2 regions of the Streptosporangium sp. NBC_01639 genome follow, and region 2 is predicted to be linked to the other one. Evidence: riboswitches for the same ligand, from Rfam matches in the RefSeq annotation. Region 2 holds a riboswitch; the other holds the start of a gene.
What was found. A riboswitch is a leader RNA that binds a small molecule or an ion and turns the genes downstream of it on or off. The one in region 2 is predicted to bind thiamine pyrophosphate.
Positions count from the first base shown of each region.

Region 1: it holds a riboswitch for thiamine pyrophosphate, as region 2 does, so the genes downstream of both, OHA77_RS02335 (TenA family protein) here and OHA77_RS20500 (purine-cytosine permease family protein) in region 2, are expected to answer to the same signal.

Region 1 covers NZ_CP109272.1:494,328-501,435, forward strand. Annotated here, with positions in the region: gene OHA77_RS02325 (endonuclease/exonuclease/phosphatase family protein) at 1-698, shown strand, start outside; gene OHA77_RS02330 (hypothetical protein) at 801-1,070, shown strand; TPP riboswitch at 1,216-1,314, shown strand; gene OHA77_RS02335 (TenA family protein) at 1,302-1,988, shown strand; gene OHA77_RS02340 (ABC-F family ATP-binding cassette domain-containing protein) at 2,071-3,846, opposite strand; gene OHA77_RS02345 (GNAT family N-acetyltransferase) at 4,106-4,648, opposite strand; gene sigJ (RNA polymerase sigma factor SigJ) at 4,884-5,804, opposite strand; gene OHA77_RS02355 (hypothetical protein) at 5,905-6,267, shown strand; gene OHA77_RS02360 (ankyrin repeat domain-containing protein) at 6,435-7,108, shown strand, end outside.
Region 2 covers NZ_CP109272.1:4,495,648-4,502,755, reverse strand. Annotated here, with positions in the region: gene OHA77_RS20515 (LCP family protein) at 1-236, shown strand, start outside; gene OHA77_RS20510 (GPP34 family phosphoprotein) at 284-940, opposite strand; gene OHA77_RS20505 (rhodanese-like domain-containing protein) at 1,158-1,481, shown strand; TPP riboswitch at 1,576-1,715, shown strand; gene OHA77_RS20500 (purine-cytosine permease family protein) at 1,706-3,052, shown strand; gene OHA77_RS20495 (methylated-DNA--[protein]-cysteine S-methyltransferase) at 3,344-3,928, opposite strand; gene OHA77_RS20490 (PAS domain S-box protein) at 4,003-5,925, shown strand; gene OHA77_RS20485 (ATP-binding protein) at 6,083-6,538, shown strand; gene OHA77_RS20480 (YidC/Oxa1 family membrane protein insertase) at 6,591-7,108, opposite strand, start outside.

The DNA.
Region 1 (7,108 bases), 4.0 Mb from region 2:
GGAGCTCGCTGAGCGGCTACCGCTCCGCGCCCGCCCGCACCGACTACGTGTTCACGCGAGGCGAGGACGTCCGCGTCCTCGGCTCGCGCACGGACGACCGCCGCCTGTCCCGCCACCAGGGCAGCGCCCTCGACGAGACCTATCCGTTCTACTCCGACCACAGCGCGGTCGTCACCGACGTGGTGGTCCGCGGAGAGGGAACGGGCCCCGACCGGCCGATCGTCAGCGAGGAGCCAGAGAACGCCCCCGGCGTCTGGCCCGCCACCCCGGTCGGCACCCCGGTCCCGCCGACCGAGCTCAGCGCGACGGCGACCACCTTCAAGCCCGGCGTCGGCGACCCTGTCCGGGCGGTCGACGGCGATCTCACGACCGACTACCACTCCAACTACCCGGAGATCGCGCCCCAGCCCCACTTCATCACGGTCGACCTCGGGCGGGTCCGGGCCCTGTCCGCGGTCCGGTTCCAGCCCAAACTGGGCTACGACATGAACGGCACCGTCCTGAAGGGCGTGGTGCAGGTGAGCGGCGACGGCACGACGTTCAGGGACGTCAAGCGGGTCGAGTGGCCGCGCATGACGGCGCCGAACGACGTCGACATGCAGGGTGTCGCGGCCAGATACGTGAGGCTGCGCGTGGACTACGGCATGAACGGGGCCTCCTCCCTCGCGGAGATCATTCCGTACGAGATCTCTCGATGACGATCGTCGCCGGTCCTTCCGAGGGCCGGCGACTTCCCGCCCCGGTCGCCGACAGGCAGGTTGCAGGTCTCGGATGGCGCGCCGGAGCCCACGATCACCGGCGTGTTCGACTGCGACCGAACGTCGTGGGGCGACCCGGAGTCCGACTGGACGATCTCCATGGCCGGCCGGCGACCGGGCACGGAGCGGGACGCGTTCTGGGAGACGTACGGACCGCTGTCGTCCACGCCCGGCGCCGCGCTGCGGTCGCTGTTCTATCGGGCCCGGCACGTGGGCGCCGTCCGGCTGGAGAGCCACCGGCTGGGAAAGTCCACGGACGTACCGGGCACCTATGACGACATGCGTGAGGTGCTCACGCGCTTGGCGGACTGATCCTCCGGACGCGGTCTCACCCGGAACCGATGGCCTGCCGATGCGGCCCGGATGCGGAGCGCGCACCACCGCTGTCGCCCTGATCCGGGAGTCGCCGCCACGGCACCACCGGGGTGACCGCCGCCGACGAGCGAGCTGTTAACCTACTCGCGACGCGGGGTGCCCCGGCAGGTCCGGGGCTGAGAGCACACCCGTCGAACCTGATCTAGTTCGAACTAGCGAAGGGACGTCATGTTCTGCGACGACGTCTGGGCCCGCTCCACCGCACTGCTGCGCGCCATCCACGAGCACCCCTTCAACACCGCGCTCGGCGAGGGCACGCTCGATCGCAGGCGGTTCGCCTTCTATATCGTGCAGGACGCCCGATATCTCGAGGCGTTCTCCAAGGCGCTCGCCACCGCCTCGGTGCGGGCCGGCGACCCTGAGGAGGCCGCGTTCTGGGCGGACAGCGCGCACGCCGCACTGGCCGCCGAGCGGACCCTGCACGAGGGCTACATCGAGGAGTACGGCCTGAGCGCCGCCGACCTCTCGGGCATCCGCACCTCGCCCACCTGCCTCGGCTACTCCTCCTTCCTCCAGGCCGTCGCGCTGGCCGCGCCGTACCCGGTGCTCGTGGCCGCCCTCCTGCCGTGTTTCTGGGTCTACCAGGACGTGGGGGCGGCGCTGCTGCAGCAGGTCGGCGACGTCGCCGACCACCCCTACCGCGCGTGGATCTCCACCTACGCCGATCCGGACTTCGCCAAGTCGGTCGAGCGGGCCAAGGAGATCGCCGACCGGCTGGCGGCCGGGGCGGACGGCGAGACGCGCGCGGCCATGACCGAGGCGTTCGTCCAGGCCACGGAGTACGAGTGGATGTTCTGGGACAGCGCCTGGCACCAGGAGACCTGGCCCACGGAACAGTGGCGGCCCGGCGGCTGACGCCCGCCGTCACGCCTGCGAACCCCTCCGCCCGTCACTGGGCGGAGACCTCGCCCGCCGATGACCCCGACCGGGCGGACCCTCAGCTCAGCAGCCTGCCCGCGCGCAGTACGGCGTGCGACCCGACGAAGTCGTCGCGGAAACGACGGTCGTGGGAGACCACCACCAGGGCGCCCGGGTAGGCGGCCAGCGCCTCCTGGAGTTCCTCGACGAGGGTGAGCGAGAAATGGTTGGTCGGCTCGTCCAGGATCAGCAGGTCGACGGGGCGGCTCACCAGCCGCGCCAGCTCCAGGCGGCGCTGCTGCCCGATGGAGAGCGCGGCCAGCGGCTTGAGGAGGTCCTCGCGCTGGAACAGTCCCAGCGCGAGAAGCGCCGCCGCGTGCTCCTCCAGCGACCCCGGCAGTCCTTTGGCGTAAGCGGCCAGCACCGCGCCCTTGGACCGTCTGACGGGTATCTCCTGGCGCAGGTAGCCGATCCGCTCGGGACGGCGCACGGTGCCGGCGTCCTGGGCGAGGTCCCCGGCGAGCACCCGCAGGAACGTCGTCTTGCCCGCCCCGTTGGGTCCGGTGAGCAGCACCCGCTGACCGGGCGCGAGCGCGAACTCCTCGACGGCGAGCCGGTCGCCGACCCGGACGCCGTTCAGCGCGGCCAGCGGCGCGGCGCCGGCCTCACCACCGCTCCGGACGGCATCGCCCGGTCCGGCGCCGGTTCCCCGGACCGGCCGGCCGACGCCACCTACGTCACCGCCGCCGGGCCGGACGGAACCATCGTTGCCACCTGCGGCACCCACGTCACCGCCGCCGAGCCGGAGGGCGTCGTCGGCGCTACCCGCGTCGCCGCCGAACCGGGCGGTGAAGCGCAGCGGGTCGGGCGGACGTGGGACCGGCTCCTCACTCAGGCGACGCAGCCGCTCCCGGGCCTTGCGGATCTGGCCTGACAGCCCTGCCTCATGCGAGCGGCGGTGGCCTGCCGTACGGGGACGGTCGCCGGACCAGACGCTGGAGGCCAGCCGTACGGCGCCCGTGCCGGCGAGGTCGGTCTGGCGGTCGATCTCAGCCAGCCACTCCTGGTAGTCCTGCTCCCAGCGGCGCCGGGCCGCGGCCTTCGCCGCCAGGTAGCCGTCCCAGCCGTCGCCGTACCGGGTGACGGTACGGCGGTCGTGGTCGACCTCCAGGATCGTGGTGGCGACCCGTTCCAGGAACGTCCGGTCGTGGGTGACCGTCACGACGGTGCCGCGGTGGGCGCGCAGCCGGTTCTCCAGCCATGTCACCGCCGCCTCGTCCAGGTCGTTGGTCGGCTCGTCGAGCAGGAGCACCTCAGGCGCGGCGGCCAGCACACACGCCAACGCCAGCCGAGACCGCTCACCACCCGACAGCCCACCGAGCCGCCGATCCCGGGCCAGATGAGCGACACCGAGACCATGCATCGCCGCGTCGATCCGCGCATCGGCCCCGTAACCGTCACGCGCCTCATAAGCCGCGACCAGATCACCGTAGAGCGCCAACTCCTCCGGCGAGGCATCGGCCAGCGACTCCTCAGCCTCACGGATACGGCGTTCCAGATCACGCAGATCGGCCAGCGCCGCATCGGCGGCATCCTGAACGGTACTGGTAGCAGGCAGATCCAACGTCTGATCGAGATAACCGACCCCACCGGAGGCCACGACGACGACCTCGCCGTCGTCCGGCTTCTCCTGCCCCCCGAGAAGACGCAGCAAAGTGGACTTGCCCGAACCGTTCTCACCGATGACACCGGCCCGCTCACCCACGGCGACGGTGAAGGAGACATCCTCCAGTACGACATGGCCCACATAGGCCTTGGTGACATGAGCGACAGTGAGCTGCGACGGACGGGTCAAGGGTGCAACCTCCGGTTTCCCGACAGTGGACATGGACGGCCACCGGGAAACACGAGGAAACGGCATCCGGCGGCGGAGACGCGCGGCGTGTCAGAACGACATCGCGCGAAAAAGCGGTGAGACCGCGACCGGATCAGGAACACATACGAGACACCGTAGGCGGCACCGTACTACGACCACAACACATTAACCGTCGCCGTCCTGGCCCTCGGCCGTCCATGTCGGCTCTGCAGGCCGCCCTCGACCGCCGGGCGGCAGCCTAGGCTTTCGAGTCCGGCTTCCAGTCCTGGACGAGGAGCCCGAGCAGCACCTCGTCCAGGAACTCGCCCATAACCCAGGCCGAGGAGCGCAGTACGCCCTCGCGGACGAAGCCGTTGCGCTCGGCGGAGCGCAGCATCGCGACGTTGTCCGACAGCGTCTCGATCTGCAGCCGTTGCAGGCCGCGCACGACGAAACCGTAGTGGCACAGCACCGCGACCACGTCGGTGCCGTAGCCCTTGCCGCGGACGGACGCCAGCAGTCCCAGCCCGATGTGCGCGGACCGGTTGTGGTTGTCGATGCCCCACAGCACCGCGGTGCCGACCAGCGTGCCGCCGTCCAGCTCCACCACGGAGAACGGGACGTGCCCTTGCTCCTTGTCGTCCACCACGAGCTGCGAGTCCTTCGAGCCGGGCGTGATCGGCCGCCACGGCCGGCCTTGGGCCCGCGAGTGGGTGACCACGTCGTCGTAGAGCTCGGCCTGCAGGATCGGAATGTCGTCCTCGTGCCGGGCCCTGAGCCCGACCTTGCTGCCCTTTAGCATGCAAGCTTCCTATCCGACCGGGTCGGCCGGCGGCAAACTGATAAACGGTCATCGCAGTCGGTACAGCGGCTTTTGCGGATGAGAGCGCCGGCGTTGCCGACGCGCCCGCGTGGACCATGCGGGTGACAGAAACCGGAAGCCCGGAAGCGCCCATGACTCCCTCGCAGGGGCTATGCGACAGCGCCTGTCAGATCTCTCCGCCTCGTGTCACGACGACGACCCGGGCACGGACCGGTCACATGATCGGCCGGACAGGTCCGCCGTCCGGCACCCACGGCCGCAGCTTCTCCGGATTGCGGACCGCCCAGATCCGGGTGACGCGGCCGTCGGCGACATCGAACGACGCGACGACCATGACGACGCCGGCCCGCTGGGCCACCAGGCCCGGCACACCGTTGACCGACCGCGCCAGGAGTTCGAGCCCCGGAACCTTGTCGGCGATGGCGACCAGGTACTGGGCGATGCGCGCACCGCCTTCGATCGGGCGTAGGACGGTACCGACCACGCCGCCGCCGTCGGCGGTCATCACGGCGGCCGGGTCGAGGAGGTCGACGAGGGCCGCGACGTCCTTGCTCTCCCAGGCCTCTTTGACCTGCCGCACCGCGTCGGCCTGCCCGGCCGCCGTCACCGGAGCCTGCGCGACGCGCACCCGCCGTCGGGCGGAGGCCGCGAGCTGCTTGCAGGCCGCAGGGGTCCGGCCGAGGATGCCGGCGATCTCGGCGAAGGGGTAGCGGAAGACGTCGTGCAGGACGAACGCCACCCGCTCGGCGGGGGTCATCGACTCCAGGACGACGAGGAAGGCCATGGTCACCGATTCGTCCAGGACCACCTGGTCGGCGGGGTCGGTGCCATGGCCGTGGTCCCATTCGGCGTGGTCGGGCAGCGGATCGGGCAACCACGCGCCGACATAGCGTTCGCGCCGGGCCCGCGCCGAGCCGAGCACGTCCAGGCAGATGCGGCCGGTCACCGTCGTCAGCCAGGCGCCGGGGGACACGATCTCCTCCTGCCGGCTTCGGGGCAGCGCGTACCAGCGCGCGTAGGCCTCCTGTACGGCGTCCTCGGACTCGGCCAGTGAACCGAGCAACCGGTAGGCGACGTTGATCAGTTGGCGTCGCTCACCGGCCGGCTCATCGGTGCTCGTCCCTGCCGCCCCCATGCTCCGACCGTCTCCTCGCCTTACCTTTCGCAGGCCCGCGTCGTCGGGCTGGTGAGACCTTATCGACCTACTGCCCCCGGGCGGGAAAGGGGACCGTGGCATGGCGATCCAGGCGACGGCACAGCGCCGTTTTTCGTTTCTGCAGATCGCGATCACTCTGCAGACCCTGACCATCTTCCTTCAGGCGGTCTCCGCCGGACTGCTGCTGACCTCCTCCTACGGGGAGACGCTGCACAGCGTCGGAGCCCGCGTGATGTACGGGGCGGCGATGCTGTACGTGCTCGCGGCGGTGCTGGCGTGGAAGCCGGGCGGCGGCTCGCCCCGGCCCATCTGGCACGCGTCCGGCTTCCTCGTCCTGGCCTCGGTCCAGGTCGTGCTCGGAATCGCGCACATACCGGCGGTCCATCTCCCCTTGGGCGTCCTGATGTTCGGGCTGAGCGTGCTGGCGCTGGCGCGGCGCTGAAGCCCGATACTGGGGGGCATACCGGGATCAGCTGGGCCTGTCTGGCGGATCAGGCCGTGTCAGAGGGGGCCATAGGAGATTTGTTCGACGAAGTCGTGGTGGGCCGGCTCACCGTACCAGGAGTGCTCGTACGCCGGCTCAAGCATGCCGGCTGACAGAGAGGAATCATGAGCCACGACGCCGATCAGCGCCTGATCGAGGCGGTGAACGCCGGTGCGGACGCAGCCGTCGCTCAGGCGCTGTCCCTCGGCGCTGACCCGAACATCACGGTCGGCCGGTTTCGGGGATCCGTACTGGCCGAGGCTGCGCGTAGTGGCCGGTCGGGCATCGTGCGGCTGCTGTTGGACGCCGGCGCCCGTGTGGCGCCTGCTGATCCCCACGGCACCTCACCCCTCCGCGCCGCAGTGCTCGAAGCACATCCCGCCGTGGTGCGGTCGCTTCTGGCCTGCGGGGCGCTCGAGGCAGAACCCGCTGCCAGGTCGAGTGTGCTGCTGGTGGCGGTGTCCTCCGTCTCGTTCCATCCGACGCCGGCCGCTCTTGAGGTCCTGCGGGTGCTGCTGGATTCGGGGGCGACCCCTGAGCCGCACGAGGAGAGCCCTCTCATCAGTGCCGTCATGCGTTCGGTGGCACCGGTCGTGCTGCGCACCATCCTCGCCCACGGTGCGGACGCCGACCAGCGGCGTTCGGATGCGGCACCGGCGATCGTCGTGGCCGCCCGCCGCGGCGATCACGCCGCGGTGGACGTGCTCCTGCAGGCGGGCGCCGACGTGGACGCCTGCGACGCGCGGGGGCGAACCGCGCTGATGCACGCGGTCGAACGCAACGAACGACGCGTCGCGGA
Region 2 (7,108 bases):
TCCCGCTCGCGTTGAGCGCCGCCGACTCCGTCGCGGTCGGCCAGGAGACCGGTGCCTTCAACCTGCTCTCCCTCGGCCTGGCCATGGGGGACAACCCGGTGACCACGGTCGTCCCGGTCGGCTCCCTGCCCAACATCAACGGCCAGGACGTCGTCAAGTGGGACACCGCCAAGGCCCTGCGCATGTTCAGGGCTCTGGCCCAGGACAAGCCGGTCCCCAAGGACGCCCTGGGCTAGTCGCGCGGGGGTGCGGCAGGGCGTCGGCGACGCCCTGCCGGTGAGGCTCAGCCGCTTGAGGCCGAACTGCTCGCGGCGACGGATCCTGCGATCACCGCGGTCATGACGGCGGAGTTGATCGCGGCGATGGTCTTGGCGACCGCCTTGCCCGCCCAGTCGCCCTCGGTGATCTCTTTGATGCGTTCCCTGTTCGCGTCGGGGAACGCCTTGCGATCGACCTTGGCCGCGTGCAGGACGGCGACGAGGACCGCCACCCGCTCGTCGGGGACGGCTCCGGACAGCACGCTCCGGACGCGCTCGCGGATCTCCTCCTCCACCCGGGGGTCACTCTCCGGGTAACGGGTGCTGGGGAAGATCCCGAGGATCTTCCGCTGCTCCTCGCGCAACACGCCCTGCTCGGCCAGGCGGGTGAGCAGACGCTTGCGGAGTTTGGCCGAGTGGAGCTTGTAGACCCACCAGTCGGGTTTGCGCTCCTTGGGCTCCGCGGCGATCCGAGCCAGCGTCGTGTCCAGTTCCTCGTCTCCGAGGGGCGTGGGATCCAGGACGGTGACCTTCTTGTCGGCCAGGTCGATCCGGCCGTTGACGGCCAGCTCCGCCAGGAGGGCGCCGCCGAGTGCGGCGTCGAGCTCCGACGAGCCGACCAGTTGTCTTCCCTCGTCCTCGCTGTAGGCGAGCAGGAGGACTTCCTCAGCGATGGTCGTCATCACCCGACCCTACGTCGCAGGCACTGCCGGGGTGTCGGGGGCGGACATCCCGAAGTTTCCGCCTGTCGCCCAGGCGGCGCGGAGGAACCTCGCGGGTGACGACATGCGGATACACGTGGGTGACGATATGCGGATATACGCACATATGTTTGACGAGGTCGCGGGCGGTTGAGCCGCTTCGTGCCCCATCTGGTGACGGAATTGAAAGAATGGGTTCATGAGCTTTTCTGAGGTCGACGTGCGGGACGTGCCGGACGGCGCGTTCCTGCTCGATGTGAGAGAGAACGATGAGTGGCAGGCCGGGCACGCGCCCACGGCCGTCCATATTCCGCTCGGGGAACTGCAGGCCCGGGTCGAGGAGGTGCCCAAGGACGCACCCGTCTACGTGGTCTGCCGCGTCGGCGGCCGTTCCGCGAACGCCGCCGCCTGGCTCGGCCACGTCGGCTGGGACGCGATCAACGTCGGCGGGGGCATGCAGGCCTGGGAGTTCGCCGGGCGTCCCATGGTCAGCGAGAGCGGGCAGGACCCGTTCGTCGCCTGACCTGTCCTCGCGAGGAACCGGCCAGGTGTGGAACCGGCCTCGCGAGGATCCCCACCCTTGCGCCGAAAGGAATGAATGACATAATTCGGGGCGAATTGTCTATCGCGGGAGCTTGGGCGAGACCGGGCTGAGAGGGCGGAACCACGCAGAGGGGCACGCGGCCCCTCCGACGCGCCGCCGACCGCATGAACCTGTCCGGGTAATGCCGGCGTAGGGAGCGTTTCATGGCGTCCGACGTCATTGTCGCCAAGCATGCCGAGGCCCCTCTCACCCTCGACCACGCTCCACCGAAGATTCTCGGCGCGCTCGACCAGGGCGCCTTCTGGGCGAACCTGGGCGTCAGCCTGCTCGGGTTCTCCTTCGCGCTCTTCCTGATCAACCCACTGCTCGACGACAACCCGCTCACCTTCACCGCGGCGCTGACCGCCTCCCTGGTCGGCAGCCTCATCGGCACCGCGATGGTCGGCCTCGCCGCGGTGCCGGGTGCGCAGACCGGTCAGCCCGCGATGGTGCTGCTGCGCGGGCTGTTCGGCGCGCGGCTCTCCTCCGTCCCGACCGTGCTCAACATCATCCAGATGATCGGCTGGGGCGCGTTCGAGCTGTGGGTCGTCGCGATGGGCGCACAGGCCATTTTCGGGACATCCGTCCCCTACGCGGTCTGGGCTATCGCGGCCGGTGTCCTCACGACGGCGCTGACGATCTACCCCCTGGGCGCCATCCGGCTGATCCGGCGTTTCGTCACAGCCGGGGTGATCATCTCGATGATCTGGTTCGCGGTGGTCTTCCTCCGTGAGACCCCCGCCCAGACCGGCGGTTCGTGGGACGCCTTCGCGCCGGCCGTGGACTTCGTGATCGCCCTTTCCGTCTCGTGGGTGCCGGTCGCGGCGGACTACGCCCGGCACTCGCGATCCAGCCGCGCGGCCTTCACCGGCGTCGTCGGCGGCTACACCGTCGCGCAGGTGGCGTGCCTGGCCGTCGGCATCTACGCGGTGGCGCTCGCCGGTCACGGCGCGGTGCTGGACCAGCCGACCGCCGTGTTCGCCCCGTTCGTGGCGGCGCCGCTCGGCGCGTTGTTCTTCGGAGTCCTCGTGCTGCGCGAGACCGACCAGTCGTTCGCGAACGTCTACTCCACGGCGATGTCGCTGCAGAACCTCATGCCGAGGGTGGACCGCCGGATCTTCTCCGTGGTCATCGGCGTGCTGACCACGGGCATCGCCCTCGTCGTCGACGTCAACTCCTACAGCGCGTTCCTCGGCATCATCGGCGCGGTGTTCGTGCCGATGCTCGGCGTACTGGCGGTCGACTACTTCCTGCTCGGCCACGGCAGGGACTGGGACACCTCGGAGAACGCGCCCTCCCGCCGGCTCATGGTGATCCCGTGGGTGCTCGGGTTCGCCACCTGGTGGCTGCTCGCCGCGCCCTCGACCGTTTCGTGGTGGGCGCAGATCTGGGACGGTGCCCGGCAGGCCATCGGCCTCACCCGGCAGCCGTGGATGAGCGCGGCCATCGGGGCGTTCCTCGTCGCGGGCCTGCTCACCCTCGGTCTCGGCGCGCTCCGCCGGCGCCGGTGAGCCGTACCCGAAGACGGCCGGTGCGCTATACCGCGAAGACGGTCGGTGTGCCGTACCCGGAGACGGCCCGGTAGGCCGCACGGTGTGCCGTAACCCGAAGACGGCCCGGCAGGCGGCACCGGGTGCCGCCGGAAAGCGGCACCCGGCAGGGGCGCCGAGGGGCACCGGCGACCGGCACCGGGGGATCGCCGGCGGCACCCGGTGGTGGTGCCCGGAGAGGTCCCGGTGAGCCCGGTCCCGCTCGGGTCGCCGCCGGACGCCCCCTCACCGGCGAGGCTCCGCTGACGCGGCCTACGGGCCGGTGGGCGGGTGGGTCCTGTTGGCCCGTTCGACCCGGAGCAGGCGCTCCTTGGCGGTCGCACCCCCCGCGTAACCGCCGAGGACGACGTCGCTCTCGACCACCCGATGACAGGGCACGATCACGCAGACCGGGTTGCTCCCCAGCGCGTTGCCGACCGCGCGCAGCGCCCTCGGCCTGCCGATCCGTTCGGCGATCTCCCGGTAGGTGGTCGTCGTTCCGTACGGCACCGCCATCATCATCTGCAGCACCGTCCTGGCGAACGAGGTCGCCAGCCGCAGGTCGGCCGTGGTGGTGAAGGCGCGCAGCCTGCCGGAGAAGTAGGCGTCCAGCTCCCGGCGGACCGGGTCGAGCCGCCGGGCATCCGGTCCGATGAAGGAACCGATCTCCCTGCTGACGCGCTCGAAGACGACGTTCTCGTCCTCGTAGCTGCACGCCACCACGCCCCGGTTCGTCACCGCCAGGATGAGGCGCCCCACCGGGCCGTCCAGCGTGCCGAACGCGATGTCGGGATGGGTTTTCCCTATGTAGTCGGGCGAGGTCACCCGTAGCAATGCGTCGATGTCACCGGATGACACGGCCCCACCCTTTCGTATCCAGGTGTGTGGTGACCGCAGCGTATCGGACGGATCACTCCGACGGGTGGCAGCACATGCGGACGAAAGTGCCAAGATCAGGCCGGTTAACACGGCACTATGGGTGTGTGGGTGACAACAGGGTTGCCAGTGACGATGACATCGGCCGTGCGGTCGTCGCCGGCGCACCCAACGCGATCATCGCCCTGGACCGGGATCAGACGGTCCTGACATGGAACCCCGCCGCCGAGCGCCTGTTCGGCTGGTCCGCCGCGGAGATGCTCGGCCGCCGCGCCCCGGTGGTCCCCGAAGAGCTCATGGCCGAGCACAACGCGGTCCTGGAGCGGGTCCGCACCGGTGGCCAGGTCTCCCTGCGGACCAAGCGGTTCCGGCAGGACGGCAGCCTGATCGACGTACGGGTGGACACCGGCACCCTGCGATCCGAGGCGGGGGTCCTGCTCGGCTACGTCAGCGTCTACCACCCGGCCCAGGACGACGAGACCGCCCACGACCGGGCCCTCCACCGGGCACAGCTGGTCCGCAGGCTCACCGACGTGGTCGCCGACATCAACGCCGAACGCGAGCTGCCCGCGGTGCTCGACCGGATCGCGGCCAGTCTCACCGAGCTGACCGGGGCGGACGCGGGCGGGTTCGTGCTCATCGAAGGGGATCGGCTCCGCCTCGTGGCCAGCCACCGCCTCCCCGACTCCCTGCGCGACTCCACCGCCGACCTGCGCACGAGCCTGGTCGGCAAGCTGCTGAGGACCGGCCGGACGGTGATGTTGGAGACGGGGGAGCAGGCCCGGCTGGACGAGCTGATCTGGTCGCAGCTCCCCGGCCTGCACACCATCGCGCTCGGCGTGGCGGCGGTGGCCGGCCGGCCGTACGGGGCGCTGTACGCTCTGTTCGCCAAGCACAAGGCGGGCCACGTGGAGCTGGAGCTGCTCGAACTGCTCGCCGGGCACGCCGGGATCGCCGTCGGTAACGCGATGGCCTACCAGGAGGCCGTACGGCAGCGCGCCCACGAGCGGGCGGTGTTCGACGCCAGCGCCGACGGCATCGCGGTCCTCGACAGCCTGGGCCGGGTCATCCAGTGGAACCCGGCCGCCGCCGACCTGACGGGTTTCCACGCGGCCGAGGTGATCGGCGGTCCTCCGCCGTTCCAGCTGCCCGAACCGGGTGACAAGCTCACTCTTCAGCTGCCTTCCGGCGTGTGGCTGGACGTGCTCTGCGCGGAGATCGTGGAGACGGGTGAGATCGTGATCGACTTCCGCGACATCACCCGGGCCAAGGAGCTGGAGGAGGCCAAGGATCTGTTTCTCGCCACCACCAGCCACGAGCTGCGCACCCCGATCACGGTGGTCCGCGGTTTCGCCGGCACGCTCGACTCGCGCTGGGACAGCATGACCGACATCGAGCGCCGCGCCGCCGTGCACACCATCGCCGAGCGGGCGTCCTCTCTCGGCCAGCTCATGGACCACCTGCTGCTGGGCTCCCGTGCCGGAGCGGGCGAGCTCGTGATCAGAATCGAGGGGTTCGACCTCGCCGAGCTGCTCCAGGCCGCCACGCTGGGCCTGCCGGTCCTGTCGGAGCTGCACCGGGTCGAGGTGGACATTCCCGAAGGCCTGCCCCTGGTCTCCGGTGACGCGTTCGCCACCGACATCATGCTTGGTCAGCTCCTGGAGAACGCCTTCAAGTATTCGCCGGACGGCGGGCTCATCAGGGTCGAGGCGTGGGTGGCCGGCGACCGGGTGGTGGTGGTCGTGGACGACGAGGGAGTGGGCATCCCCCTGGCGAGCAGGGAGAACGTCTTCGGGCGGTTCGTCCAAGGGGACAGCGGCGACCGCCGCCGGTTCGGCGGAGTCGGCCTCGGCCTCTACATCGTGCGCAGCCTGGCCCATGCCCAGGGGGCCGAGGTGTCGGCGCATCCCCGTCCCGGCGGCGGCACCCGCATGCGACTGGCCCTGCGCATTGCCGACACGCCGGGCGCCCTTACCTAAGTGACACGCCGGTGCGGTAACGAGCTGGTAACAGATGAGCTGATCTATTGTCGAATGTGCACAAGCTGTAATTGACGCTCGGTTTCTAAGACCATCTAACGGGGCATTTCGGTCGTACTGGGGGTGCATTCCTCAGGGGGAACAGGGATACGGGGAGGTGAGTGCGTCGAACGTCGTGTTGCTACCGTACGCGCCGTCCAGCGTCGCTGTCGCACGCCAACGCCTCTGCTCTGACCTGCAGGAATGGGGGGTCTACGAGGCCGCGATCGATGATGCGGTCCTTGTGGTGAGTGAGCTGCTGAGCAACGCGCTCCGGCATGCCCATCCTTTACCGTCCGGTCAGATCAAGGTGGCGTGGCGCTGGACCAACGAACACGTCGAGGTTGCGGTGAGTGACGGAGGGGCCGCCACGGAGCCGCGCGCCGGACGCCCCACGCTCTCCTCGCTGGGGGGCAGGGGCCTCGGTATCGTCGAGTATCTGGCCGCCAGGTGGGGGGTCAGGCATGACGACGAGATGACCACGGTCTGGGCTGTGGTCACCACTGTCAGCACTGTGAGTAACGGTAACGGTCAGATCTCCCTTCAGGAGCCTGCTCTGCGGGAGTGCGGATAGGTCCGTGTCCCGCTTCACACCGGCGTGAAGCGGGACACGGACCCAGCTGGACTCAGGCGGGTGCCGCCCGGTGCAGCACCGCCTTCTCACCGGCCGTCCACGCCGTGCTGACCAGCAGATAGATCCCGGCGGCGAGCGGGAGCACGGCCGCGGCCAGCAGTGTCCCGAACGGCAGCAGGGGCATGAGCCTGCGGAGCATCTCCGGCTGGACCTCCTCGCCCATGGTGCGGCGCACTCGCCGCGATGTGACCAGGGCCACGGCGAGCAGCAGCAGGAAGAGTCCGGCGAATACCAGGGTGGGTCCGCTGAGCAGCCCGAAGCCGGCCACCGTGCCGGCGAACTGCTGTCCCAGCGGCACTCCGAACAGCCCGTGGGTGAGAAGCGCGTTGGCCTGCCCGGCGATCACCGAAGAGGCGAAGACCCGGTACATCACCATGAGGACCGGCACCTGGGCGAAGCCCGGCAGGCAGCCGGCCAGCGGCGAGGTCTTCTCCTCGGCGTAGAGCGCGGTCAGCTCACGCTGGAGCCGCCCGGGATCGCGGTCGTACCGCGCTCTCAGCTCCTTGATCC